DNA from 2 places in the Bradyrhizobium sp. 482_C4_N1_8 genome. Region 1 is predicted to be linked to the other one. Evidence: predicted binding sites of a transcription regulator. Region 1 holds the regulator's gene; the other holds the start of a gene.

Region 1 (14,574 bases):
GCGGCGGAGCGCAGCTTCGCCTCCGCAGGTCTGGCCTCCGCAGGCTTGCCGGTTCCCGCGATCGTCGATCCCGTCACTTGGTCGGCAATGGTCATCGGGGGTTCGAAACCCTTCCGCAAATCGCGACGTGTCATGGAGTGTACAGGTCCGGCCGTCGTCTCGCAAAGCGGCCGGATCACATTGGGTCTACTTCCTCGGCAATTCTGGCGGCACGATGTCACCAAAACCGCCTGCGGGCGTTGGTTCCCGGCCGGGTTTTCGTTATGATGGCAGCCATGTATCGCGCCGTGACCCGCCAGATCGAAGTGACCGTCGAGCCGAACTTTGTTCCGGAGCAGTCGTCGGCTGACCGCTCCCGCTATTTCTGGTCCTACACCATCGTCATCACCAATTCCGGCGACGAAACCGTGCAGCTGAAGACGCGGCACTGGATCATCACCGACGCCACCGGCCGCCAGCAGGAGGTCAGGGGCGAGGGCGTCGTCGGCGAGCAGCCGACCCTGGCTCCCGGCGAGCGCTTCGAATACACCTCCGGCGTGCCGCTCGCGACCGCCTCGGGCTTCATGACCGGCCGCTACCAGATGGTCAGCGAAAGCGGCGAACGCTTCGAGATCGATGTGCCGACGTTCTCGCTGGACAGCCCGGACAACAAGCGGGTGTTGAACTAGGGGCAGGCGATTTCGTGCGAACACCCACAACTGTCATGCCCCGGCCTTGACCGGGGCATCCAGTACGCCGCGGCTTTTCGAATCCATCACAACAGTTTCGGAGTACTGGGCGGATTCAAACGGTCGTCGCAACACTCGGAGGTTGGAGGTTGCGATGAACGTTGTAAGGCGCCGATCGGCGCGGTCAGGACGAGCCCCATTGCCATCGCCAGGACGGCCGTCTGTTGCAGGACGCGATGAACAGAATAGATTTTGGCTGGCGATTGCCGCGGGGCTAAGCAGCGAGGATGCTGCGCTGGAAGCCGGATTGTCACAACCTGTCGGAAGCAGATTATTCCGAAAGGCGGGCGGCATGCCACCAGCGATGTTCAGATCTTCGGCAAAGGTACTCTCCGGGCGGTACCTCTCATTGGTAGAGCGCGAGGAGATCGCACTCCTCAAGGTGCAGGGCCATTCCAGGCAAGAGATTGGACGTCGCCTGGGGCGGGCTGCTTCGACAATATCCCGTGAACTGCGACGCAACGCGGCTACCCGCGGCGGCGGGTTGGAGTATCGGGCAACAACTGCCCAATGGCATGCGAATCGATCCGCCCGCCGACCCAAGCCGACCAAGCTTGCGCTCAATGCAACCTTGCGCACTTATGTGGAGGAGAGACTTGCTGGCGGCGTCGTAGCCCCGAGCGGCGCGCTCGTTCCTGGTCCCGCCGTTCTGTGGAAGGGCCGCCGGCATGGCCCACGCAAGGATCGGCGATGGGCCAAAGCCTGGAGTCCCGAGCAGATTGCCCGACGCTTGCCGATCGACTTCCCGGACGACAAGACGATGCGCATCAGCCATGAAGCTATCTATCAAGCTCTCTTCGTTCAGGGCCGTGGGGCGCTGCGCCGCGAGCTGACGGCCTGCTTGCGAACCGGGCGTGTATTACGGATGCCCAGGGCGCGCGTACGCAGGCGAGGCAAGGGGTTTGTCTCGCCGGAGATCATGATCAGTGAGCGCCCTGCTGAAGCTGCCGATCGAGCAGTGCCGGGACATTGGGAGGGAGACCTCATCCTCGGTCTTGGCAGCTCGGCAATCGGCACGCTGGTCGAGCGCACGACGCGCTTCACGATGCTATTGCACCTTCCCCGGTTGGCGGGGCACGGCGAAGCTCCGCGCGCGAAGAACGGACCTGCGCTCGCGGGACACGGGGCCGAGGCCGTGCGCGACGCGATCACGCGCACCGTCATCACCTTGCCCGAAGAACTGCGTCGCTCGCTGACCTGGGATCAGGGAGCCGAAATGGCTCAGCACGATCGTCTCAAGATCGATGCGGGTATCCAGGTCTACTTCTGCGACCCGCAAAGCCCTTGGCAGCGCGGTACTAACGAGAACACCAACGGGTTGCTGCGACAGTACTTCCCGAAAGGCACAGACCTCAGCATCCATAGCGCCGACGAGATATCCGCTGTGGCAGCGGCCCTCAATGCCCGTCCGAGAAAGACACTAGGCTGGAAAACGCCGGCGGAGGCGCTTGACGAATTGCTGTTATGAGTGAAAACAACTGGTGTTGCGACGACCGTTTGAATCCGCCCTGGATCGCCCGATCAAGTCGGGCGATGACACCGAGTGTGTGGCTTGCAACGACGGAGGATGCGACGCCTACGCGTCTTCCACGCCCGCCTCGTGCGGCGTGAACTGGTACACCGACGAGCAGAATTCGCAGGTCACGACGACCTTGTCGTCCTTGACCATCGCGGCGCGGTCGTCGGGCGAGAAGCTCTTCAGCATCGCACCAACCGCGTCGCGCGAGCAGGAGCATTGCGCCTTCAGAACCAGCGGATTGAACACGCGCACGCCGCGCTCGTGGAACAGGCGGAACAGCAGCCGCTCGCCGGAGAGTTCGGGGTCGATCAGCTCGACGTCCTCGACGGTCTCGACCAGCGAACGCGCCTCGACCCAGGCGTCGTCTTCGGCGACAGCATGCACCTCCGCGCCTTCGGGCGCATCGCCGGGATGCAAATCGGCCTGACGCGCGCGCTCGGGCGCCTTCGGCAGGAACTGCATCAGCATGCCGCCGGCGCGCCAGCGATGCTTGCCGCCGTCGTTCGAGCGCCACTCCTCGCCGACGGCTAGACGCACGCGCGTCGGGATCTGCTCGGAGCGCAGGAAGTATTCGTGGGCGGCATCTTCCAGGCTGCCACCGTCGAGCGCGACCAGACCCTGGTAGCGGCTCATGTCGGGACCCTGGTCGATGGTCATGGCGAGATGACCGTTACCGAGGAGCGTGCCGGAATCTTTTGTCTCGCCGAGGCGCTCGGCATCGTAGCGCGCATAGGCGCGCAGGCGATCCGGCGCCATGTAGTCGACGACCAGGAACGACACCGGACCGTCGGTCTGGGCCTGGAGGATGAAGCGGCCCTCGAACTTCAGCGCCGAGCCGAGCAGCGTCGTCAGCACGATGGCCTCGCCGAGCAGCTTGCCCACGGCAGCGGGATAATCGTGCTTGGTCAGGATCTCGTCGAGCGCGGGACCAAGCCGCACCAGGCGACCGCGCACGTCGAGTGCGTCGACCTCGTAAGGCAGCACGGCGTCATCGATGGGAACCGCTGATGGCGCGCGAACCGGGCCTTCAGGCCCGGTTTTCATGTCAGGGGATTGGGAAACCATGGCGCTTTATCTGGGGTCGATGGAGGAAAATGGAAGAGGGCGCGGAACGCTCCCCGGCATGCAGAAAAGATCGCACGAAAGCACGACAAACTCAGGGTCGTCCCGGGGGTGCGCAAAGCGCGAGCCCGGGACCCATAACCACAGGATTGCAATGTAACCGGCGACGACCACTCCGCGTCCTCGCCAAACAACTTCCTGTGGTTAAGGGTCCCGGATCGGCGCGCCGCTGTGCGGCGCTGGTCCGGGACGACAGCGGTGGATGCGGCCGCCAGCGCGGCCACCCGCTCCACCGTCGCGTTACTTCACCGCGTCAAAGCACCAGGCCAGAATGCCCTTCTGCGCATGCAGGCGGTTTTCGGCCTCGTCGAACACGACCGATTGCGGGCCGTCGATCACTTCGTCCGTGACTTCCTCGCCGCGATGGGCGGGCAGGCAATGCATGAACAGCGCATCGGGCTTGGCCAGCGACATCAGCTTCGAATTGACCTGATAGGGCTTGAGCACGTTGTGACGGTGCTCGCCTTCCTTGTCGCCCATCGACACCCAAGTGTCGGTGACGACGCAGTCGGCCCCCTTCACGGCAGCCTCGGGATCGGTGCCGAGCACGATCGGCGCGCCGGTGGCCTTGATGAAGTCCCGCATCACCTTTTTCGGCGCAAGCTCCGGCGGCGTCGCGACATTGAGCTTGAACTTGAAACGCTCGGCGGCATGCGCCCAGGACGCCAGCACGTTGTTGTCGTCGCCGGTCCAGGCCACCGTCCTGCCCTCGATCGGGCCGCGATGCTCTTCGTAGGTCATGAGGTCGGCCATCACCTGGCAAGGGTGCGAGCGCCGTGTCAGGCCGTTGATGACGGGCACCGTCGCATATTCCGCCAGCTCCAGCAGGGCCTCGTGATTGAGGATGCGGATCATGATGGCGTCGACATAGCGCGACAGCACGCGCGCCGTGTCGGCGATGGTCTCGCCGCGGCCGAGCTGCATCTCGGCGCCGGTCAGCATGATCGGCTCGCCACCGAGCTGGCGCATGGCGACGTCGAACGAGACGCGGGTGCGGGTGGACGGACGCTCGAAGATCATCGCCAGCGTCTTGCCTTCCAGCGGCTTCACCGGCTGGTGCGCTTTCTGCTTCGCCTTCATGGCGGAGGAGGCCGCGAGCATGCTCTTGAGCTCCGACAACGGGAGCTCGTTGATATCCAGAAAGTGCTTCGGGGACTTGCTCATCAGCTCGCCGCCCGCTTGGTCTGACTGGACGAGATCGCGGCGCAGGCGCGCTCGAGCCGCCCGACGCTGTCCTCGATTTCGGCTTCGGTGACGATCAAGGGCGGCAGGAAGCGCACGACATTGTCGCCGGCGCCGACCGTGAGCAATTTTTCGTTGCGCAACGCCGCGCCAAGATCGCCGGATGGCACCACGGCCTTGATGCCGATCAGAAGGCCTTCGCCGCGCACTTCGCTGACGATGTCGGGATAACGATCGATCACGGAGGCGAGCTTCTGCTTGAGCAGCAGCGACATCTTCTGCACGTGGTCGAAGAAGCCGGGCTTGAGCATGACGTCGAGCACGGCATTGGCAGCCGAGATCGCGAGGGGATTGCCGCCGAAGGTCGAGCCGTGCGAGCCGGGCCCCATGCCGGCAGCCGCGTCCGCGGTCGCCAGCACCGCGCCGATCGGGAAGCCACCACCGAGCGCCTTGGCCAGCGACATCACGTCAGGCGTGACGCCGGTGCGGCGATGCGCGAACAGATCGCCGGTGCGGCCCATGCCAGTCTGCACCTCGTCGAACGCGAGCAGCAGGCCCTTCTCATCGCAGAGCTGGCGCAACGCCTTCAGGAAGGCGGGCGTTGCCGAACGCACGCCGCCCTCGCCCTGGATCGGCTCGATCAGGATGCCGGCGGTCTGCGGACCGATCGCCTTCTTGACGGCTTCGATATCGCCATGCGGGACCTGGTCGAAGCCGTCCATCGGCGGGCCAAACCCTTCGAGATATTTTGCCGAACCGGTCGCGGCGAGCGTTGCCAGCGTGCGGCCGTGGAAGGCGCCTTCGAAGGTGATGATGCGGTAACGTTCCGGATGACCCTTGGAGAAGTGATGATGGCGGACCAGCTTGATCACACCTTCCAGCGCTTCGGCGCCGGAATTGCAGAAGAACACGAAGTCCGCGAAGCTTTCGTTGCACAGACGCGCGGCGAGCTTCTCGCCGTCCGGGCTCTGGAACAGGTTCGACATGTGCCAGAGTTTGGTGGCCTGCTCTTGCAACGCCTTGACCAACGCAGGATGAGCATGGCCGAGCGCATTCACCGCCACACCCGAGGTGAAATCGAGATAGCGATCGCCATTGGTCGCAATCAGCCAGCAGCCTTCACCGCGCTCGAAACCGAGGTCGGACCTGGCGAAAACGGGGAGCAAATGCGGCGCTGCGCTGTTAGTCATGACGATCACTTGAATGTTGCGGACGGTGTGAGCGTGCATTGCGCAACGCACCATTGACCGGCCCGGAAAACGAAACGTGCCGCCTTTTAAGGGCGGCACGCCTGACTATCTTATGCCTGGTGAAACCGGTGTCAATGCCGCCCGGAAAGCCTCGCGAAACGCAGAATCCGTAGTCTTGCGGTGGCGATTTTGCGTATTTCCGCCACGGAACATGTGGAAGCGAGTCGGCGGACTCTTGCGCGTGAGTCACGCCATATTGTAGCGTTTGGCTTGTCAGATACGACATCTCGTGCAGCAGTTCTGATCCTCTAAGTCCTCATGTACCGGCGTAAGCGTTCGGGCGCATCTGGTGCGCCCGGCGAGCCTTAAGGGATTCTGGCGGCACGGGTTTTTCGAAGCTTAGGCATTCGCCGTGCGGCCGCCAGGATGGCAGGCGCCGGCGAAGGAAAGGGTGCAATGACCGTTTTGACCTGGTCGGATGATCGCGTCGAGCAGCTGAAAAAGCTCTGGGAGGCCGGACTTTCGGCCAGCCAGATCGCCGCTGAACTCGGCAATGTGACCCGCAATGCCGTAATCGGCAAAGTGCACCGGCTCGGCCTGTCGGGCCGCGCCAAGAGCCCTTCATCGGCAGCGCCGCGGCCGCGCAAGGCGCGCCCCGCCCAGCACATGATGCGGGTGACACGCCCGATCGCGCGCGGCAACACCGCGCTGGCGCAGGCCTTCGAAGTCGAGGTCGAGGCCGAACCGGTCACCTACGACAACGTCGTGCCGATGAGCCAGCGGCTGTCGCTGCTGGAGCTGAACGAGGCCACCTGCCACTGGCCGGTCGGCGATCCCTCGAGCCCGGATTTCTTCTTCTGCGGCGGCAAGGCGCTCTCCGGCCTGCCCTACTGCGCCCAGCACTCGCGCGTGGCGTATCAGCCCGCGGCCGATCGCCGGCGCGCGCCGGCGAAGCCGGGTCCGCGCTGAAGTCGTTCTGAGCTCAGAAAGGAGCCGTCACACGATGGCGGCTCAACAAATCCGATGTCGTCCCGGACAAGCGCGCCTCGAGCGCGCGCAGATCCGGGACCCTTAACCACCGCAAGATGTGGCTACGGGGACTCGGAGTTACCTTTTCACAAAATAACCGCTCGCTGTGGGTGTCCCGGACCCGCGCTTGCGCTTGTCCGGGACGACACCGAGAGTGTGGCCGCAGCTCACCGAGCTACGCCTGCTCCGCCTTCGCAAAGCGATCGTCCAGTGCGTAGCCCGCGCCGCGGACGGTGCGGATCGGGTCCTGCTCGCGGCCGAGATTGAGCAGCTTGCGCAGGCGGCCGATATGGACGTCGACGGTGCGCTCGTCGATGTAGATGTCACGGCCCCAGACGCTGTCGAGCAGCTGCTCGCGCGAGAACACGCGGCCGGGATGCTCCAGGAAGAACTCCAGCAGGCGATATTCGGTCGGACCGAGATCGATCGGCCGGCCCGAGCGCGCCACGCGGCGCTTGTCGCGGTCGAGCTCGATGTCGCCATAGGCGAGCACGGTGGCGAGCCGCTCGGGGCTGGCGCGCCTGAGCAGGCCCTTCACGCGTGCCAGCAGCTCCGGCACCGAGAACGGCTTGACGATGTAGTCGTCGGCGCCGGTCGCAAGGCCCCGCACCCGCTCGCTCTCCTCGCCGCGCGCGGTGAGCATGATGATCGGGAGCTGCTTGGTCTCGGGCCGGGTGCGCAGCCGCCGGCACAGCTCGATGCCGGAGAGGCCCGGCAGCATCCAGTCGAGCACGATCAAATCGGGGATGTGCTCCTTGAGGCGGGTGTCGGCGTCGTCGCCGCGCATCACCGTCTCGACGTCATAGCCGTCGCCTTCGAGGTTGTAGCGGAGAAGCTCGGTGAGAGCTTCCTCGTCCTCAACCACCATAATGCGTGCGCCCATGGTGTTCGTCGCTCCTTAAGTGTTCGGGACCGTCGTGGCGAAGGTCGTCATGTCGCCCTTCGGCCGCTTGTCGGTGATCGCCTGGCCCTCGATCATGTAGAACACGGTCTCGGCGATGTTGGTGGCGTGGTCACCGATGCGCTCGATGTTCTTGGCGCAGAACATCAGATGGATGCAGAACGAGATGTTGCGCGGATCCTCCATCATGTAGGTGAGGAGCTCGCGGAACAGCGAGGTGCAGATGGCGTCGACTTCCTCGTCGCCCTTCCACACCGCCATCGCCGCCGGCAGATCGTGCGCGGCATAGGCATCCAGCACCGACTTGACTTGTTGCTGCACGAGGTCGGTCATGTGCTCCAGACCGCGGAACAGCTTGAGCGGATGGAAATCCGTCTCCAGCGCCGCGACGCGCTTGCCCATGTTCTTGGCGAGGTCGCCGATCCGCTCGAGATCGGTCGCGACGCGCATGGCGCCGACGATCTCGCGCAGATCCACCGCCATCGGCTGGCGGCGCGCGATGGTGAGAACGGCGCGCTCCTCGATCTTCTTCTGGAGCGCGTCGAGCTCGGCGTCGATGGTCACGACGCGCTGGCCGAGCGCGACGTCGCGGCGGATAAGCGCGTCGACGGAATCGACGATCATGCGCTCGGCGATGCCGCCCATCTCGGCGACCAGGCGCGTGAGCTCCTGGAGGTCGGTGTCGAAGGCCTTTGCGGTATGTTCAGAACCCATGTTCCGTCTCCTCAGCCGAACCGGCCGGTGATGTAATCCTGCGTGCGCCGGTCGGTCGGCGACGTGAAGATCTTGCTGGTGTCGTCGAACTCGATCAGCTCGCCGAGATACATGAAGGCGGTCTTGTCGGAGACGCGCGCCGCCTGCTGCATGTTGTGGGTGACGATCGCGATCGTGTAGTTCTCGGACAGCTCCTGGATCAGCTCCTCGACCTTGGCGGTCGAGATCGGGTCGAGCGCCGAGCAGGGCTCGTCGAACAAGATCACCTCGGGCCGCACCGCGACCGTGCGGGCGATGCAGAGGCGCTGCTGCTGGCCGCCGGAGAGCGACAGGCCGGAGGCGTTGAGCTTGTCCTTGACCTCGTTCCACAGCGCGCCACCGCGCAGCGCCTTCTCGACGCGGTCGTCCATCTCGGACTTCGAGATCTTCTCGTAAAGGCGGATGCCGAAGGCGATGTTCTCGTAGATCGTCATCGGGAACGGCGTCGGCTTCTGGAACACCATGCCGACGCGGGCGCGCAGCAAATTGAGGTCCAGCTTGGGGTCGAGGACGTTGGTCTGGTCGAGCATGAGCTGACCGGTGACGCGCTGGCCCGGATAGAGGTCGTACATCCGATTGAAGATGCGCAGCAGGGTCGACTTGCCGCAGCCCGACGGGCCGATGAACGCCGTGACGCGGTTGGTGCCGAGCGCCAGATTGATGTTCTTCAGCGCGTGGTGCTCGCCGTAATAGAAATTGAGGTTGCGCACCGTCACCTTGGCCGGAGCTTCGGGCAGCACCGGCGCCTGGGGCAAACCACCGGCCGCGCTCATCGATACGGAAAGATCACTCATTTTGCGGTCCTCTCGGCGCTCAGAATGCGCGCGCCAATATTCAGGGCAAGAACGGTCAGGGTGATGAGCAGCGCGCCGCTCCAGGCGAGCTGCTTCCAGTAGGCGTAGGGGCTCTGCACGAAATTATTGATGGTGACCGGCAGGTTCGCCATCGTCTTGTTCAGACCCAGGCTGAAGAACTGGTTCGACAGCGCGGTGAAGAGCAGCGGCGCGGTCTCGCCGGCGACGCGGGCGGTGGCCAGCATCACGCCGGTGATGAGGCCCGAGCGCGCCGCGCGATAGGCGATGCGCTTGATCACCAGCGAGCGCGGCAGGCCGAGCGCCGAGGCCGCCTCACGCAGTGCGTTCGGCACCAGCAGCAGCATGTCCTCGGTCGTGCGCAGCACCACCGGGATGACGATCACCGCAAGCGCGAGGCAGCCGGCAATCGCCGAGAAGCCGCGCATCGGCACCACCACCGCACCATAGATGAACAGGCCGATGATGATCGAGGGCGCCGAGAGCAGGATGTCGTTGATGAAGCGGATCACCGAGGTCAGGCGGTCGTTGCGGCCGTACTCGGCGAGATAGGTGCCGGCGAACAGACCGAGCGGCGCGCCGATGCCGACGCCGAGCACGGTCATGATGATCGAACCCACGATGGCGTTGCGCAGGCCGCCCTCGGTCGAGCCCGGAGGCGGCGTGTCCGCAACGAAGAGCTCCAGGTTCAGGCCGGCAATGCCGTTGTAGAGCAGCGTCATCAGGATCAGCGCGAGCCATGTGACGCCGAAGGCAGCGGCAGCCAGGCAGAGCACACGGATGACGATGTCCATGCGGCGGCGGCGTGCGTAGATCGGGTTCATGTTACTTCCCCGCCTTCTTTTCAAGACGCATCAGCATCAACCGTGCAGCCGCGAGCACGAAGAATGTCAGCACGAACAGCAGCAGGCCGAGCAGGATCAGGCCGGACTGGTGCAGGCCGTCGCTCTCGGCGAACTCCGATGCGATCGCCGCCGAGATCGTGGTGCCCGGGGCAAAGATCGACGACGAGATGCGGAACGAGTTGCCGATGATGAAGGTCACCGCCATGGTCTCGCCGAGCGCGCGGCCGAGCGCCAGCATGACACCGCCGATGACGCCGACGCGGGTGTAGGGGATCACCACGCTGCGCACGACTTCCCAGGTGGTGCAGCCGACGCCGTAGGCGGCTTCCTTGAGCACCGGCGGGACCGTCTTGAACACGTCGACCGAGATCGAGGTGATGAAGGGCAGCACCATGATGGCGAGGATCAGCGCCGCGTTGAACAGGCTGAGATAGGACGGCGGGCCTGCGAAGATCGCGCCCAGCACGGGGACGCCGTCGAAGATCTTGATCATGAAGGGCTGGAACGTGTTGGCCAGGAACGGGCCGAGCACGAAGAAGCCCCACATGCCGTAGATGATCGAGGGAATGCCGGCGAGCAGCTCGATCGCCATGCCGATCGGGCGGCGCGCCCATTGCGGGCAGAGCTCGGTCAGAAAGATCGCAATGCCGAGACCGACCGGAATGGCGATCGCCATCGCGATGAAGGAGGTGATGAGCGTGCCGTAGATCGGGCCGAGCGCGCCGAGCACGGGCGGATCTGCCGACGGCGCCCAGCGCTGCGTCCACAGGAAGGCGAAGCCGTATTCCTTCATCGCCGGGAACGCGCCGACGATCAGCGAGATGATGATGCCACCGAGGATGAGGAGCACCGAGATCGCGGACAGCCGCGTGATCCAGTAGAAGGTGAGGTCGCCGAGCTTGAAGGCGCCCAAGGCCTTGGCGCGGTCATACGGTCCGGCGTCGTCGATTACATCGCTCTGAACGGCCATCTCTGCCACGCCGATCCCCTGTGCCCGTTTGATATACGCTTGTTGTCGGTCTTGTTGTTGGTCTTGCGCTCCGGATGCGGCGCGAGGCCGATCCGGAGCGGAGGTCTTGTGAGATCCCGGCGCCCAGTCCGGGACAAGAGCGCTTAGCTCTTGATCTCGGCAGCCCAGGTCTTCTCGATCAGCTGGACGACCGGGTCCGGCATCGGGATGTAGTCGAGTTCTTCAGCCGCCTTGCCGCCGCTCTTGAAGGCCCAGCGGAAGAACTTGATGGCTTCCTGCGAGGCTGCCTTGTCGGTGGCATCCTTGTGCATGAGGATGAAGGTCGCCGCCGTGATCGGCCAGGACTTGTCGCCGGGCTGGTCGGTCAGGATGACGTAGTAGCCGGGCGCCTTGGCCCAGTCGGCATTGGAAGCCGCGGCCTGGAAGGCCTCGACGGTCGGCTGCACCGGCTTGCCGGCCTTGTTGACGAGACCGGTGTAGGTCAGCTTGTTCTGCTTGGCATAGGCGTACTCGACGTAGCCGATCGAGTTCTTGGTCTGGCTGATGTTGCCCGACACGCCTTCGTTGCCCTTGGCGCCGACGCCGACCGGCCACTCGACCGCCGTGCCCTCACCGACCTTGCTCTTCCAGTCCGCGCTGGCCTTGGCGAGGTAGTTGGTGAAGTTGAAGGTGGTGCCCGAACCATCCGAGCGGCGGACCACGGTGATCGCGTCCGACGGCAGCTTCACGTTCGGATTGAGCTTCTTGATCGCGGCGTCGTCCCACTTGGTGATCTTGCCGAGATAGATGCTGGCCAGGGTCTCGCCGTCGAACACCAGCTCGCCGGGCTTCACGCCCTCGATGTTGACGACCGGAACGATGGCGCCCATCACCATCGGCCACTGGACGAGGCCGTCCTTCTCGAGCTGCTCGGCCTTGAGCGGCGCGTCGCTGGCGCCGAAGGTCACGGTCTTGGCCTGGATCTGCTTGATGCCGCCGCCCGAGCCGATCGACTGGTAGTTCAGACCGTTGCCGGTCTCCTTCTTGTAGGCGTCAGCCCACTTGGAATAGATCGGGAACGGGAACGTCGCACCGGCACCCGTGATGTCGGCAGCAAACGCCGCCGTCGCCGATGCGGCGACCAAGCCGGCAGCGACGATAGTTTTGATGAAATTCATGGTGGTCTCCATACAGGGGAGCGAAGCGCCATCCGCGCCCGATCGCGCTCCCCGTGCCGCCCCTTTAGGAGCGGTCGGCTGTGCTTTTACGAAGGTTTCGTGACAGCTGGATGACACGGCCAAGCGATTGAAATCGCTTGAATATCAGGTTGAAGCCGCGGTCTTCGCCTGGGGAAAACAGGCCGTGAAAACGGCGCCCTGCTTGGGCACGCTCTCGATCAAAAGCCGGCCGCGATGGCGGTTAAGAATATGTTTCACCAGCGATAATCCGAGCCCCGTCCCGCCCTGCGAGCGGCTGTCGCCGACGTCGACCCGGTAGAACCGCTCGGTCAGTCGCGGCAGATGCTCGGGCGCGATGCCGGGTCCGAAATCGCGGACCAGGACCCGGATTTCCTGAGTTCCATCAGTGGCTGCCGCGGCGGCCAGCGACACGATGACACGTCCGCCCGACGCCCCGTATTTGAGGGCGTTTTCGATCAGGTTCTCGAACAGGCGGAGCAATTCCTCGCGATCGCCCGCGATCATCACCGGGGTCTCAGGCAGATGGGTTTCGACCTCGACCTGGCGCTCCCGCGCCAGCGGCTCGAGCCCGTCGGCGACCTGGAAGATGATCGGCAGCAGGTCGACCAGGGTGTCGGGCCGCACATGGGCCGACAGCTCGACCCGCGACAGCGAGAGCAGATCGTCGATCAGGCGCGCCATCCGGGTCGCCTGGTTGTGCATGATGCCGAGGAACCGCTCGCGTGCCTTGGGATCGTCCTTGGCCTGGCCCTGGAGCGTGTCGATGAAACCCGACAGCGCGGCGAGCGGCGTGCGCAGCTCGTGGCTGGCATTGGCGACGAAGTCTGCGCGCATCTCCTCGACCCGGCGCAGCGGCGTCTGGTCGTGGAATGTCATCAGCATGCATTTGTCGGCGCCGCCGAAGGAGGTCGGCACCGGCACCGGTGTGATGGTCAGCTCCATCCAGCGGTCGACCGGCACATGGTCGAGATAGGTCGTGCGCCGCGGCTCGGTGGTCGCGATCGACTCCCGCAGCGCCGTGATGATCTCCGGCGAGCGCAGCGCGAACTGGGCGAGCTCGTTCTTGCGCAGTGCCGGCGCCAGCTGGGCGGCGGCGGCATTGAGATGGATGACACGCCCGGCGCGGTCGAGCAGCACCGCCGGATCCGGCATGCCGGCGACGACCGCGGCCACCGCCGCGCTCTCGACCGGGTTGACGCGGCGGGTGTCGTCGCGCGAGGCGGCATTGTCGTGCAGCCGCCAGGGGATCAGCGCTGCGGCCGCGATGCAGAGGAACACCGTCGCCGCCCGCATCACCGACAATTCGCCGAGCGAGACCACCACCGACAGCGCCAGCGCCGCGGCGATCAGGATGACGGTCGAGTGCCGCAGCCGGTCGGACCAGGGCTGCGCGGAGGGAGAAGATGGGGCGTCGATCGCCATCGGGGCGGGCTTCTCCTAAGGGGATGCGCCGGTCAGGCGCCGGTGTCGCTGCGCTCTCTCACATAGGCGGCTTCACGCGCCGGGCCGGGGTCGAGCTTGAGCGCCGCCTGCTGCAAGCGCTTCGATCGAGCGCCGATTATAACCTCGCGAAACGTCAGCAAGATTACAGATATGACGAAGGGGGAGAGATAATAGAGGACGCGGAACAGGAGCATGCCACCCAGCAGTTCCTCGCGGTCCATCTGCCAGAGGCCGACCAGCATGGCGGCATCGAACACGCCGAGCCCTCCCGGCGAGTGGCTGGCGAAACCGAGCAGCGTCGCCGAGACGAAGATCACCGCCACCACGACGAAGCCGAGATTGGGCTCGTCCGGGACCAGCACGTACATCGCCAGCGCACAGAAGCCGAGATCGATGATGCCAATGGCGATCTGGAGCAGCGTCAGCGGGCCGCCCGGCAGCACCACGGTCCAGGGCCCGCGGCCGACCACCCGCGGCTGGGTCCAGACCCAGACCACATAGGCGACCAGCCCCGCGATGATCATCATCGCCAGCATCCGGTTCAGCCAGGGCGGAAGCTGGTCGATCGCGGCAGCGGCTTCCGGATGGTAGGAGATGCCGAGGCCGAGCACCGCGGCATTGCCGAGCCAGAAGGTCAGGCCGGCGAGGAAGCAGATCTTTGCGACGTCGATCGCGTTCAGGCCATAGGCCGAATAGATGCGGTAGCGCACCGCGCCGCCGGTGAAGACGCTGGCGCCGACATTGTGGCCGATCGAATAGCTGGTGAAGGCGGCAAGCGCATTGATGCGGTAGGGCACATGGGCGTGACCGATCGCGCGCACGGCGAACAGATCGTAGAAGGTCAGGGTGAAATAGCCCGCGGCCACGAACAGCGCCGCCATCGCGATCTGGCTCGGCTCGGT
Region 2 (14,574 bases), 7.2 Mb from region 1:
AACCCGCGATGTCCACCTGCCAAGCAGATTTTCGGGCCAAGTTCAGCCATTAAATAAGGCGAAAATACCTCCGTACGGCCCCGATTTGGGTGATTCGGCGCCAAGGGTGGGGCAGTTCCCGGAGCTTTGCTCCGGAAATTCCTGGAATTAGGGGAGACGTCACATGGATATGAAGAAATACGCTGCCGAGGCGATCGGCACATTCTGGCTCACATTCGCAGGCTGCGGCAGCGCGGTGATCGCCGCCGGCTTTCCGCAGGTCGGAATCGGCCTGGTCGGCGTGTCCCTGGCGTTCGGCTTAAGCGTCGTCACCATGGCCTATGCAATCGGGCACATCTCGGGCTGCCACCTCAACCCGGCCGTCACCGTCGGGCTTGCCGCCGGAGGACGCTTCCCGGCGGGACAGATCCTGCCTTACGTGATCGCACAGGTCTGCGGCGCGATCGTCGCCGCCCAGCTGCTTTACATAATCGCCAGCGGTGCTCCCGGATTCGACGTCAGCAAGGGTTTTGCGTCGAACGGCTACGACGCGCATTCGCCCGGCCAGTACAGCCTGATCGCCTGCTTCGTCACCGAGGTGGTGATGACCATGATGTTCCTGTTCGTCATCATGGGCGCCACCCATGGCCGCGCGCCCGCGGGCTTCGCTCCGCTCGCGATCGGGCTCGCGCTGGTGATGATCCATCTCGTCAGCATCCCCGTCACCAACACGTCGGTGAACCCGGCGCGCAGCACCGGGCCCGCACTGTTCGTCGGCGGCTGGGCGCTGTCGCAGCTCTGGCTGTTCTGGGTCGCTCCGCTGATCGGCGGCGCGCTGGGCGGGGTGCTCTATCGCTGGCTCAGCGAGGAGCCCTCTGGCGTCGTCGCGGGCGTGAAGACGGCCTGATCGAAAGGCGGGATCGCGGCATGCGCCGCGGTCCCGCTACTTGCCCTTCGTCGGCCTGACTTCGGTGACGTGGCCCATCTTGCGGCCGGGGCGCGGCGCGCCCTTGCCGTAGATGTGCACGGTCACGCCCGGCACGCTCAGCCACTTCTCGTAATCGTTGATCTCGTCGCCGATCAGATTGGTCATGGTGACGATTTCGCCGTGGCGCACGGCCTTGCCGAGCGGCCAGCCGGCAATGGCGCGGATGTGCTGCTCGAACTGCGAGACTGAGGCGCCGTCGAGCGTCCAGTGTCCGGAATTGTGCACGCGCGGAGCGATCTCGTTGACCAGCACCTTCGGCCCGGTGCCGTTGGCGAGCACGAACATCTCGACCGCGAGCACGCCGACATAATCGAGCGCCCCGGCGATCTTGCCGGCGATGCTGCGCGCTTCTTCCGCGAGCGCATCCGGAATCTGTGCGGGGGCGCGGGATATCTTCAGAATGTGGTCGCGGTGCTCGTTCTCGGTGACGTCGAAGCACTCGACCTGGCCGGTCGCCGAGCGCGCCGCAATCACGGAGATTTCGCGCTCGTACGGGATGAAGGCTTCGAGGATCGCCGATTTGGTGGCGAGGCTGGTCCACACCTTGGCGATGTCGTCGCCCTCGCGGATGATGGCCTGGCCCTTGCCGTCGTAGCCGAAGCGGCGGGTTTTCAGCACCGCAGGGAGGCCGATCCGGACGATCGCCTCGCGCAGCGAGGAGACCGAGGTGACGTCGGCATAGGCTGCGGTGCCGATGCCGAGCCGCGTCACGAAATCCTTCTCGGCGAGCCGGTCCTGGGTGGTCTCGAGGATCTTGCGGTTGGGCAGCACCGGGCGGCGCGCGTCCAGCACCATCGCGGCGGCAGACGGCACGTTCTCGAATTCGTAGGTGATGACGTCGACGTCGTTGGCGAACAGCTCGAGCGCTTCGACGTCGGCATATTCGGCGCAGGTCGCGTTCAGCACGACGTCGAAGGCGGGCGAGTCCGGATCGGGCGAGAATACCTGGCAGCGCAGGCCGAGCCGCGCCGCAGCCATGGCGAGCATCCGCCCCAATTGTCCGCCGCCGAGGATTCCGATGGTGTCGCCGGGCTTCAGCTTCACCTGCTTTGCGTCAGTCACGCCTTGTCCTCCGGGCGCTCCGCAACCGCCTCGGTCTGTGCCTTGCGCCAGGCGGCGAGACGGTCGGCCAGGGCCGGATCGGACAATGCGAGCACTGAAGCCGCAAGCAGCGCCGCGTTGATCGCGCCGGCCTTGCCGATGGCGAGGGTGCCGACCGGGATGCCCGCGGGCATCTGCACGATCGAATAGAGCGAATCGATGCCCTTGAGCGTCCTGGATTCGACGGGAACGCCGAACACGGGCAGTTCCGTCAGCGCCGCCGCCATGCCGGGCAGATGCGCAGCGCCGCCCGCGCCGGCGATAATGACCTTGTAGCCCGCCGCCTTGGCGCCCTTGGCGAATGCAAACAGCCGGTCGGGGGTGCGGTGTGCCGAAACGATGCGGGTATCGGCGGCAACGCCGAGCGCTGCGAGCGTGTCGGCGGCATGCCGCATCGTATCCCAGTCCGACTGGCTTCCCATGATGATGGCGATCGGCGCGGTCATGACGTCAATTGTGCTCGGAAAACAGAAAGATAGGCCAGATTAACGGTTCCGGCCGGTGGCTCGCAAGGCGGTGGCAAGGAGAAGGGAATGCACTATCCTGTCTTGGTGAATCCCCGCAAGCCTTCATTGAGCAGGATGCCCATGAAGAAACCAAAAAGGGCGAGCGCTGCGAAGGCCAAAAAGGGCCGAAAGACCAGCGCCAGCCGCTCCAAAGCCGCCCCCAGGCGACTGGCGAAGCGCTCGGCCAAGCCGGCGCGGCGCGGAGCGTCGGCCGCCGACGACCTCAGGGCGACCATCCGCGGCTTGCGGGGCAAGCTCAAGGAGGCGGAACGCCGGGTCGCGGAACTGGAAGCTGCGGCCGACACCGATTTCCTGCTCGAGATTCCGAACCGGCGCGGCTTCGAGCGCGAGCTCGCGCGCGCCATCGCCTACATGAAGCGCTACCGCGCCAGCGGCGCGCTGATCGTCCTCGACGTCGATCGCCTGAAGCCCATCAACGATTCCTTCGGCCATGCCGCCGGAGACGAGGTGCTCAAGGCGATTGCGGCCACCCTGACGCGGCAGGTCCGCGCCTCGGACGTGGTCGGCCGGCTTGGTGGCGACGAGTTTGCGTTGCTGCTCTGGAATCTCAGCGAGACCGACGCCAAGGCGAAGGCAGCGGCCTTCGAGCAGGCGATCGACGAATTGTCGTTTGCCTTTCGCGGTCAGCGCGTGACCGCGGGCGCCTCCGCAGGTGTCGCGCTGCTGGGGGCGCAGTCCGATGCAGGCCGCGCGCTGGAGGAGGCTGATGCCGCCATGTATGTGCGCAAGGCGCACCGGCGGCACGAGCCGCTGATCAGGCTGGTCAGCAACTAGGGCACGATCTTCGCGACAAATGCGGACCGCGTTGCGCGGAGATCATGCTCAAGCAACAACCCTTACAGCGTGGCCAGATCTTCCGGCACGTTGCCGAATTTACGCAGCAGCGTGGCGTCGCCGAATTCGCCGGTCATGGGATCGCCGCTGCGGCTGAACGCAACCGCGCCGATATGGCCGGCACCGTGCGCCAGGATCTCGGCGCGCCGCAACGCGGCCGCCGAGCTCTGGCATTCCTCCGCGGCGCCCGCGACAGGCGATCCGTCGGCATCGATCAGGAAGGGCATTGCAACGTAGTAGGTCACATCCGACATGGCGTTGCTCCGATGTTGAACTCAGGCGGCGCTGCTGTTGCTCCGCACCTTGCTGCGTGCGGTCTCGGGAATGCAGCCGGCTGAAATCGCCGCCTGTAATTCTTCCAGCTCTGCTTCCAGATATTCGTTGGCCATGATCAGCGCCTTGATGGTGCTACGCAGATTGCCGTCGCACATCGCGATCGCCTGGTCGCAGGCCTGTTCATAATGGCTGTTGTCGAGAAGGGCGGTTGCCGACATCTGCGTTGTCCTCGGGGGTTTCCTGGGCGTTTCCTGGGGCGTTGGGATGTCCAAATGTTCCTATTTTGTTCTTTTCGAGTCAAGCGGATTCGGATGCGGCGTGCTGCCACGAAAAAGGGCCTCGCGGTTCAGGCGATGATGTCCGGCGTGATCTGGTCTTCGATGAACGCGATACGGTCGCGCAACAACAGCTTGCGCTTCTTCAACCGTTGTAACCGCAACAGGTCGGGGGCAGGCGATTGATGCATCGCATCGATCGCGGCGTCGAGATCTCGGTGTTCTTGCTGCAACCGGGTGAGCTCGGCTTCGAGCTCACGCTCGTCTTCATTGGTCATGTTCGCGGTGGCCGAAAACCCGATGGGCGTGAGATTCAAGGCTGTGGATGCCCTGTGGAAATTATCGTCCTTGCGCGCCGTGATCGCAAGCGATCTCGGGCCGCCGCTCACCGAACTCTCGCAAGATATTTCGACGATTCGTTGCGGCGTTGCGCAAGCACGTTGATATCATGGATTTTTCCAGCGTGGTTCCTTACTCACGATTCGTTACATATGAATTTTCAAAAATGACGCTGCGACGACGGATACATATCGACAGAACGAATCGGTGATGTACACTTGTTTGTCCGGATCGAATCCAAGGTTTCCCCCTACCGAGGAGGTTTCGAATGACAATTCAGGCACATCTGGTTGAATTGGAACGGAAGCACAAAACGCTCGAAAACGAATTGCACGAAGCTCTCGTGCACCTTTCAACAGACGACCTGCAAATTGTTGAGTTGAAGCGACGGAAGTTGATGGTCAAGGACCAGATCGAGCGTTTGAAGCACACCGGCGACACGCTCCACTAGTAACCCCTGTAACAGTGTAGAGTTGAACTTACCCTTTCATGCAGGGGTGAGAGCTGTTGCGCTCATCCCTGCATGAAGGTGCGCAGCGTGCAAAGTTATTTGCGCGGCGCTTGGAGCCTTTCCGCTCCGATGGAAAATCCCCTAGATGCCTGCGAGCTCAGCGACGTGATCCGCGATCGCGAGCGACGACGTCAGTCCCGGCGATTCGATGCCGAACAGGTTGATCAGGCCTTCGACGCCGTGATCGCGCGGGCCCTGCATCAGAAAATCCTGCGTGGCCACCGCCGGCGGCACGATCTTCGGGCGAATGCCTGAATAGCTCGGCATCAGCGCGCCGTCGGGCAGCGTCGGCCAGTATCTCCGGATCGCCGGATAGAAGCGTTCGGCGCGTGACGGATCGACCTCGTAATTGATCGTCTCGATCCACTCCACGTCGGGGCCGAAGCGTGCCTGCCCGGCCATGTCCAGCGTCAGATGCACGCCGAGCCCGCCTGGCTCGGGCACCGGATAGATCAGGTGCGAGAATGGTGCTCTGGCGTTGCAGCTGAAATAGTTTCCCTTGGCGAGATAGGCCGGCGGAATCCGGTCGATCGGCATGCCGTCGATATGGCGTGCGACCGTTGTCGCCGAGAGCCCGGCGGCGTTGACGAGCAGGCCGCATTGCAGCGTCATCGGCGCTTCGCCGCCGGCCTCGATCTCGATCACATCGCCGGCTGCCTTGGCGCGGATCAGCGGGGTGTGAAACGCAAAGGCCGCGCCGGCCGCCTCGGCCTCGCCGCGCAGCGAGAGCATGTAGGCGTGGCTGTCGATGATGCCGGTCGATGGCGAGAGCAGCGCGGCATCGCAGGCGAGCGCCGGCTCCAGCGCGCGTGCGGCTTCGCCCGTGAGCAGCTGCATGTCGAGCACGCCATTGGCCTCGGCATGCGCCTTGATCGATTGCAGCTTCTCGGTCTCCTTGGCGCTGGTCGCGACGATCAGCTTGCCGCAGTTCTTGTGCGGGATGCCGCGCTCGCCGCAGTAGCGGTACAGCTCATGCTTGCCGCTGACGCACATGCGCGCCATCCAGCTGCCGGCGCGGTAATAGATCCCGGCATGGATCACCTCGCTGTTGCGCGAGGAGGTGATGGTGCCGATGGCCTCGGCTTCCTCGAGCACGATCACCTCGCGCCCGGCCTGGGCAAGCTTTCGAGCCACCGCGAGCCCGACCACGCCGGCTCCGATGACGACGCAGTCGACCCTATCCATGGTTGTGCAGTGTATCCATTGAAAGCATCGGTGGCATCAGGCCTGAGAACCACGGCACCGGGCCGTTTTCCATTAAGGAAGCATTTATCATGTCAGGGCAATTGCCGTATTTGGCGTCACATTTTTCTGTTGCGCGTACAGGCGTTTACCCGATCCAAACCCGTGAAGCCAGACAATCCGACGTTGAAAGCGCGGGTGGCTGATGGCTGAGAAGAACTGGCACGTGGGCAGCACGCTTCCGATTGCTGTGCAGGCCGTCGTGTGCCTGGGCAGCGCGGTCGCGCCTGCGCGCGCCTTTGCGCTCTCGGACAGCTTCGCGCCACCAGGCAAGCTCGATCCCAATTTGGTCTGGGAAGCGCTGATCGGCGGCATCGTCGTCTGTGCGTTCCTGGCCGCCATCGCGCTGTGGATCCATTCCTCGCTGCGCCGCACCAAGCGCTTGCAGCTGCGGCGCAACGCCTTCGTCTCCTCCGCCATGAACAATCTCAACCAGGGCGTGGTGATGACGGATGCGCAACGACGCATCATGTTCTGCAACGACCGCTATCTCGAGATCTACGGCCTGGCGCGCTCGGATCTGTGGACCGGGATGACCGGCTACGACATCCTCGAACTCAGGCGCAAGCGCGACGTCCTCGGCGGTGTCTCCGACGATGAGTTCTACGAGAAGGCGGCGAGCCCCAACGGCCTGATCACCGAACTGCCTGATGGCCGCGCCATCCTAGTGAAATATTTCGTGTTGCCGAACGGCGGCTCGGTCGCGACGCATCTGGACGTCAGCGATCAGCGCAAGCTGTCACGGCAGCTCGCCTCCACCAAGCAATTCCTGGAAACCGTGCTGGACCACGTGCCGGCCTGCGTCGCCGCGAAGAACATCGAGGACGGTCGCTACATCTTCGCCAACAGCGCCTATGAACGGTTCTGGGGGTTCTCGCGCGACCACGCCGTCGGCAAGAATGCGCGGGAGCTGTTCGCGCCCATCTCGACGGCCAGCATCGAGGCGGCCGACAAGGCGGCACTGAATTCGCCGGACGGCCAGTTCCGCAATGAATTCGAGGTCGACCGCGCCGGTGAACGGCGCATGGTTGCCTCGATCCGGATCGTGGTCCGCGACGAGAGCAACAAGCCCGAATTCCTGATGCTCGTGTTCGAGGATATCACCGACCGCCGCTCGCTGTCGCAGGAGCTGGAGAGCACGAAGAAGTTCCTGGAGCTCGTGGTCGACAACATTCCGGTGGCGCTGATCGTGGAGCAGGTCAAGGACGGCCGCTACCTGCTCGCCAATCGCAGCGCGGAGACCATCCTCAACCGCCGGCGCGAGGAGGCCACGGGCCTGACCGCCTCCGACATCTTCAATCCCAAGGAAGCCAAGCTGATCATCGCGCGCGACGAGGCCGCGATCAAGAAGCGCGGGATGATTACCGAGGAGCACCCGATCTCCACCAAGGACGGCCTGCGGCTGTTCCTGACCCGGCGGGCGACCGTGCTCAGCGATGCCGGCGAGCCGCAATATCTGATCAAGACCCACGAAGACGTCACCGACCGCCGGCAGACCGAGTCGCGCATGGCGCACATGGCCTATCACGACGGCCTGACCGATCTGCCGAACCGCGCCGCCTTCCTCCAGGCGCTGACCCAGATGATCGAGGCCTGCGAAGGCACCAGCGAGGAGTTCGCCGTGCTCTGCCTCGACCTCGACGGCCTCAAGGAGGTCAACGACGTCTTCGGTCATGCGCTCGGCGACAAGCTGTTGATCGAGGTGGCCCAGCGGCTTCAGGATTCCGCGCGCGGCGGCGTGGTGGCGCGCCTGTCCGGCGACGAGTTCGGCCTCATCATCGACGGCAAGCAGCCGGAGGCGGGCCTTGCGCTGGCGCAGCAACTCGGCGAGGCCGTTGCCCAGGAATTTCAGATCGACGGCCGGGCGGTCCGCGCCGGCGTCACCACCGGCATGTCGATCTTCCCGCATAATGGTGCCGACGGCGCATCGCTGCTGGCCAATGCCGGCGCGGCGCTGTTCCGCGCCAAGCAGAAGTCGCGCGGCACGATCGGCCTTTACCAGCCGGAGATGGACCAGCAGATCCGCGACCGCCGCGTGCTGCACCAGGACCTGTCGAAAGCGATCAAGAACGGCGAATTGTCGCTCGCGTTCCAGCCGCAGGGCATCGCGCGCCACAGCGTCGCCGAGAGCGAGATTATCGGCTTCGAAGCGCTGGCGCGCTGGCAGCATCCGGTGCGCGGCCAGGTCTCGCCGGCCGAGTTCATCCCGATCGCGGAGGAGAGCGGCCTGATCGTCGAGATGGGCGAGTGGATCCTGCGCGAGGCCTGCCGCGAGGCGGCGTCCTGGCCGAAGCCGCTCCAGGTCGCGGTCAATTTGTCGCCGGCGCAGTTCATGCACGGCGACGTGGTCGGGCTGGTCCATTCAATCCTGATCGAGACGGGCCTGGCACCCGGCCGGCTCGAGCTGGAAATCACCGAAGGCGTGCTGATCGAGGACTTTGATCGGGGTCTTGCACTGCTGCGCCGGCTGAAGGCGCTCGGTGTGCGCATCTCCATGGATGATTTCGGCAGCGGTTACTCTTCGCTGAGCTATCTCCAGGCGTTCCCGTTCGACAAGATCAAGATCGACCGCGCCTTCATCATGAATCTCGGCCGCAACCCGCAATCGGCGGCTATCGTCCGCGCCGTGATCGATCTCGGCCACGGCCTCGAAATGTCGATCATCGCCGAGGGCGTCGAGACCCTCGATCAGCTCGTCTTTCTTGCCAAGGAGGGCTGCGACGGCGTGCAGGGCTACCTGCTCGGCAAGCCGCTGCCGATCGGCAAATATGCCGGCCTCGTCGGCCGCGCCGAGACCATGGAGCTTGCGCTGAAGACCGGCTAGAGCGTTATCGAGCCAAGCGGATACCGGTTCGCGCAAAGAAAACGCGTCAAAACAAGAATCCAAAGCCTCGTTCCGATTTCATCGGAATGGAAATGGCTCTAGTGATGGCGGGCGCTAGCTCCCATTCGACGGCTTCATGGCGGATTACGACCTTGCGATCATCGGCGGTGGCCTGAACGGTGTCAGCCTCGCCCGCGATGCGGCCGGCCGCGGCCTGCGGGTCATTCTGCTGGAGCAGGGCGATCTCGGCGGCGCGGCGTCATCCGCGACGCCACGGCTGATCCATGGCGATCTGTCGGTGCTGGAACGCCGCGGTTTTCGGCGGGTGCGCCGGGCGTTGGCCGAGCGCCGGACGTGGCTTGCCATCGCGCCGCATCTGGTCCGGCCGATGCGCTTCGTGATCCCGGCCCATTCCGAGGAGCGTCCACCCTGGCTGCTGCGTGCCGGCTTATACCTCTATGACGGCCTCACCGGTCGGAGCGGCCTGCCTGCCGCGACCACCCTCGACATCACGCATCATCCGGTCGGCAACGCGCTGAAGCGCCCGTTCGGAACGGCTTTCGAATATTCGGACTGCGTCGTCGATGATTCCCGCCTGGTGGTGCTGACGGCGCTGGACGCCGCCGAACGCGGCGCTGCGATCCGGACCGGGACGCGCTGTGTCCGCGCCGATCGAACCGACACATGGCGCCTCGCGGTGGTCGATCGTGGCCATCGCCGCGTGGTCACGGCCCGGGCGCTGGCCAATGCCACCGGCGGCTGGACGTCGATCGTCGCAGAGACCGTGCTGCGCCAGCCGCAGCCTGCCATGGCGGCCATGCAGATGAGCCAGATCATCGTGCCGCGGCTGTTCGAGTCCGATAACGTCTACGTCTTCCAAAACAGCGATGGGCGGCTGATCTTCGCGAGCCCCCTTGAGCGCGATTTCACGCTGATCGGCACGGTCACTCGTGATTTCACCGGTGATCCCGCGATCGTGGCGATGCCTGGGGCTGACGTCAGCTATCTCTGCGAGGCCGCCAGCCGCTATTTCCGCGAGCGCGTCGCGCCCACCGACGTGGTGCGCGCGGTCTCCGGCGTCAACCTGACGCTGGCGTCCGTGCGGCGGCGCGACGGGACGACGCTGTTCCACGCGCGCCGGCGCAAGGCGCCGCTGATCACGATGTTCGGCGGCGACGTCACCACCTCGCGCCTGCGCGCCGAGCGCGCGGTGACGAGGCTGACGCCGTTCTATCCGATGTCGCCGCCCTGGACCGCCGGCGCCGCGTTGCCCGGCGGAGACTTTGCCTGGGATCGTTTCGACACCGAAGTCGACCTCGCCCGCGACCGCTGGCGCTTTCTGTCGGAGACGCAGGCTCAGCGTCTGGTCGCGGCCTATGGCTCGCGCTTGCCGGCCGTGCTGGGCGAAGCGAAGACGCGCGACGAACTTGGACCCGCCTTCGGCCCCGAACTGACCGGTGCCGAAGTGCGCTATCTGATGACCCGGGAATGGGCCCGCTTTCCCGAGGATATTCTGTGGCGGCGTTCCAAGCTCGGCCTGACGATGCCCGCGGCGGACCGTGACGCGCTGGCCATGTTCATGGCGAATGTGATGTGAACGACGCGCTCCGAACCGGTTGAGATAGGGACGATCGGCCGCTAGCGTGCGGCGGAATCGGGGTTGGCAGGGACCATGACGGACGAATTGCCCAAGATAGACGCCGGCGCGGATGCGCTTCCCGCGGCGGGGCAGCCGCTGCTGCGCATTGAGGGCGTCGCCAAGACGTTCGGGACGTTCCGGGCCGTGGACGGCGTGTCGCTCGAGATCAAGGCCGGCGAGTTCTTTGCGCTGCTCGGGCCCAGCGGCTGCGGCAAGACCACGCTGCTGCGCATGCTCGCCGGGTTCGAGGCGCCGGACGAGGGACGCATCCTGCTCGGCGGCCGGGACATCGCGCAGGCGCTGCCGCATGAACGCCCGATCAACATGATGTTCCAGAACTACGCGCTGTTTCCGCATCTCTCCGTGCGCGACAACATCGCCTTCGGCCTGAAGCGGGCCGGCATGGCGCGTGCCGACATCGCCACGCGCGTGGCGGAAATGATTGCGCTGGTGAAGCTCGAGGGGCTGGAGAAGCGCAAGCCCGACCAGCTCTCCGGCGGTCAGCGTCAGCGCGTGGCGCTGGCGCGTGCATTGGCGCGCCGGCCGCAGCTTCTGCTGCTCGACGAGCCCCTCGCGGCGCTGGACAAGAAGCTGCGCGAGAGCACGCAGGGCGAGCTGATGGAGCTGCAGCGCCGGCTCGGCATGACCTTCATCATCGTCACCCACGATCAGGAGGAAGCCATGACGATGGCGAGCCGGATCGGCGTGATGAGGGCCGGGAAGCTCGCCCAGGTCGCGAGCCCCCGCGAGCTTTACGAGGCGCCGCGCTCGCGATGGATCGCGGAGTTCGTCGGCGACATCAATCTGTTCGACGGCGAGTCCAAATTGCGCGACGGCCATCGTCTGATCATCGGCACGCGCGATGCGGGTGCGCTGGTGGTGGCCGAGCCGCGCGAAGGCGTCGGCGCGGGAAAATTGTCGGTCGCGATCCGCCCCGAGAAGGTCAAGCTCTCGCGCCGCGGGCCGGTGAGCGAGGCCGGTCGTGAGACGGCGATCAACAGCCTGGACGGCGTGGTCGCCGACATCTGCTATCTCGGCGGCACCACCACCTTCAAGGTGAAGCTCGATGCCGGCGGAATCTTGCAGGCGTCGGTCCCCAACAGCGCGCGCCTCGACGTCGACGCCTACAGCCTGAACCAGCGTGTCGTCGCCTGGTTCACGCCCGACGACTGCGTGGTGCTGCAATCATGAGCTCGCGCCGCATCTTCGCAAGGCCCGCGCGCTTTGCCGCGATCGCGCCCTATGTCTGGATGCTGCTGTTCTTCCTGGTGCCGTTCGGCTTCGTGCTCAAGATCAGCCTGTCGCAGACGGCGATCGCGCAGCCGCCCTACGAGCCGGTGTTCGACCTGATGGCGGGATGGGAGGCGCTCAAGGCAGCGTTCGCCGCGCTGTCGATCGACAATTTCAAGCTGCTCGCCTCAGACGACATCTACGTGTTCGCCTATGTGCGCAGCCTCACCGTCGCCGTCACCGCGACTGCGCTATTGCTCGTGATCGGCTATCCCATCGCCTATGGCATGGCGCGGTTGCCGAAGCGCTGGCAGGCGGTGGCGATGGTGCTGGTGATCGTGCCGTTCTGGACCTCGTTCCTGATCCGCATTTACGCCTGGATCAACATCCTCCAGCATGACGGCCTGCTGAACCAGATCCTGCTGGCGCTGCATCTGGTCAGCCAGCCGGTGGTGTGGCTCTCGACCGACAGTGCGATGTATATCGGCATCGTCTATTCCTATCTGCCGTTCATGATCCTGCCGCTCTACGCCACGCTCGCGAAAATGGAGCCGGTGCTGGAGGAGGCGGCCTCTGATCTCGGCGCGCCGCCCTGGCAGGTGTTCTGGCTCGTGACCTTTCCGCTGTCGCTACCCGGCGTCGGGGCGGGCGTGCTGCTGTGCTTCATCCCCATCGTGGGCGAATTCGTGATCCCGGACCTTCTGGCCGGCTCCAATTCGCTGATGATCGGCCAGACCCTTTGGCTCGAATTCTTCACCAACAAGGATTGGCCTGTCGCCTCCGCGGCAGCCATCGTGCTGCTCGTTGTGCTGCTGGTGCCGCTGCTGCTGTACGAACGGCTGCAGAAGCGGCAGCTGGAACAGGGGCGCTGAAGCGATGCGCAAGGTCTCCCGCCTGTCCCGCTTCAACATCGCCTCGCTCGCATTCGGCCTGGCATTCCTCTATCTGCCGATCCTCATCCTCGTCATCTACTCCTTCAATGCCTCGCGGCTGGTGACGGTGTGGGGCGGCTGGTCGCTGCGCTGGTACCACGAGTTCTTCAACGACCGCGCCATGATCGAGGCGGCCTGGATGAGCCTGCGGGTCGCGGTCTCCTCCGCGACCATCGCCACGTTGCTCGGCACGCTCGCAGCCGTTGCGCTGTCGCGCGGCGAGCGCTTTCGCGGCCGCACGCTGTTCTCGGGCATGCTCTACGCGCCGCTGGTAATGCCGGAGGTGATCACCGGATTGTCGCTATTGCTGCTGTTCGTCGCGCTCAACGCCGAGCGCGGCTTCTGGACGGTGACGATCGCCCACACCACGCTGACGATGTGCTTCGTCGCGGTGGTCGTGCAGTCCCGCCTCGGCTCGCTCGACCGTTCGCTGGAGGAGGCGGCGATGGACCTAGGCTGCAACCCGGTTCGCGCGTTCGTCGCCGTGACGCTGCCGCTGATCGCGCCCGCGATCGTGGCGGGCTGGATGCTGGCCTTCACGCTGTCGCTCGATGATCTCGTGATCGCGAGTTTCACCACCGGCCCCGGCTCGGCGACGCTGCCGATCCGGATCTATTCGGAGGTGCGGCTTGGCGTGAAGCCCGAGATCAACGCGATCTGCACGCTGGTGATCGCCCTGATCGCGGTGGTCATCGTCATCGCCTCGCTTGCCTCGAAACTCTCGAGTTCGCAGGGCGAGAGCGCGGCGCCGCTGTAGGCGAGGAGCAATCATGACATTCGCCTACCAGATCCTGATCCACACGCCGGTCTGGGTCTGGATGCTGCTCGCCTATCTGGTGTGGCAGGGCGTTCAGGCGATGCAGCCGCGCACGACGCCGATCTGGCGCGCGCTGATCGTGCCGGTCGTGTTCATCGTCTGGGGGATTTCGCGGCTCGGCTTCGGCCACCAAGACAGCGTTTGGCCGCTGGTCGCATGGATCGCGGCCGCGCTGGTGCTGCTGCCGCTCGGCGTGCTGACGCCGCGCCCGTTCGACGTCGATCACGCGACCGGGCAGATCATCCGTCCGGGCAGTCCATTTGGTCTGGTCCGCAACCTGATTGTCTTCGCCTCGCAATATGCGGTCGGCGTGATCTCGGCGATCGATGCGGGCGACCGCGCGCTGGCGATCGTCGTCGGCCGCGCCATCTCGGGCGCGACAGCCGGCTACTTCATCGGCTCGACGATCGCCCTGCTGGTCGCGTATCGACGCAAGAGCGCGGAGAGATGATCAGCGTGACCGGGTTGCGCGTTTCGCGGCCTTGGTGCCCGTAGAACGCGACCGCGTCGCGGAGGCCGCGATGGGCCCCGCATATCGCGCGCGCACCGCGCCCTGCATCGCGGCGCCGAGCTGCCGCAGCGCGAGGCTGTCGAGCGGAAACTCGAGCAGGATGTGAATCAGGCTCAGCGCCAGCAGGAAGGTGAAGCCGAAAGCGTAGTCGTAGAAGTACAGCGCGGTGGAGGCGGCGCTTGCGGCGGCCATCGCCGCCAGCCGCGCCTTGGGCACCTCAGTCCAGCGGATGACGTCGGCTTTGATGAACCAGTTGAGGTAGTGGTAGGTGTAAACGAAAGCGAGCAGGCTCGTCAGCCTGGTGTCGAGGACGAGGCCGGGCACGCCGAACAGCCGGCCGAGGGCAGGGCCGACATTGCCGAAATAATCCTGGCCGACCCGGGCAAAGCTCGCGATCCGGACTCCGGCAGTCGGCGGCAGCAGCAGGATCGTGGCGATTGCGACGAGGTAGACGGCCACCAGCGCAGCTTGCGTGCGGCTGCCGGATCGGTGTGCGCCGAGCACCATGAAGATCAGTGTGAACAGCGAGACGTGGATCAGGGTCGGAAT

Evidence for each region. Region 1 encodes PhoB, which activates phosphate uptake and scavenging genes when phosphate is short. Its sites were predicted from a motif close to TGTCATNNANCTGTCAT; they were not measured.
Region 2: the regulator PhoB is predicted to act here: its motif matches at 4,486-4,502, upstream of AB7Z56_RS06735 (YdcH family protein).

Annotation. Positions count from the first base shown of each region.
Region 1 is NZ_CP197231.1:8,668,241-8,682,814, forward strand. It holds gene AB7Z56_RS41130 (OpgC domain-containing protein) at 1-95, opposite strand, end outside; gene apaG (Co2+/Mg2+ efflux protein ApaG) at 276-668, shown strand; gene AB7Z56_RS41140 (IS30 family transposase) at 823-2,196, shown strand; gene AB7Z56_RS41145 (Hsp33 family molecular chaperone) at 2,305-3,312, opposite strand; gene argF (ornithine carbamoyltransferase) at 3,610-4,533, opposite strand; gene AB7Z56_RS41155 (aspartate aminotransferase family protein) at 4,533-5,741, opposite strand; gene AB7Z56_RS41160 (GcrA family cell cycle regulator) at 6,198-6,710, shown strand; gene phoB (phosphate regulon transcriptional regulator PhoB) at 6,946-7,653, opposite strand; gene phoU (phosphate signaling complex protein PhoU) at 7,669-8,385, opposite strand; gene pstB (phosphate ABC transporter ATP-binding protein PstB) at 8,397-9,218, opposite strand; gene pstA (phosphate ABC transporter permease PstA) at 9,215-10,060, opposite strand; gene pstC (phosphate ABC transporter permease subunit PstC) at 10,062-11,051, opposite strand; gene pstS (phosphate ABC transporter substrate-binding protein PstS) at 11,195-12,208, opposite strand; gene AB7Z56_RS41195 (ATP-binding protein) at 12,353-13,651, opposite strand; gene AB7Z56_RS41200 (lysylphosphatidylglycerol synthase domain-containing protein) at 13,684-14,574, opposite strand, start outside.
Region 2 is NZ_CP197231.1:1,432,237-1,446,810, forward strand. It holds gene aqpZ (aquaporin Z) at 164-886, shown strand; gene AB7Z56_RS06705 (5-(carboxyamino)imidazole ribonucleotide synthase) at 923-2,029, opposite strand; gene purE (5-(carboxyamino)imidazole ribonucleotide mutase) at 2,026-2,514, opposite strand; gene AB7Z56_RS06715 (GGDEF domain-containing protein) at 2,656-3,369, shown strand; gene AB7Z56_RS06720 (hypothetical protein) at 3,432-3,683, opposite strand; gene AB7Z56_RS06725 (hypothetical protein) at 3,705-3,923, opposite strand; gene AB7Z56_RS06730 (YdcH family protein) at 4,052-4,258, opposite strand; gene AB7Z56_RS06735 (YdcH family protein) at 4,588-4,770, shown strand; gene AB7Z56_RS06740 (NAD(P)/FAD-dependent oxidoreductase) at 4,912-6,015, opposite strand; gene AB7Z56_RS06745 (sensor domain-containing protein) at 6,218-8,896, shown strand; gene AB7Z56_RS06750 (glycerol-3-phosphate dehydrogenase) at 9,033-10,493, shown strand; gene AB7Z56_RS06755 (ABC transporter ATP-binding protein) at 10,569-11,726, shown strand; gene AB7Z56_RS06760 (ABC transporter permease) at 11,723-12,637, shown strand; gene AB7Z56_RS06765 (ABC transporter permease) at 12,642-13,454, shown strand; gene AB7Z56_RS06770 (DUF6622 family protein) at 13,468-13,965, shown strand; gene AB7Z56_RS06775 (hypothetical protein) at 13,966-14,574, opposite strand, start outside.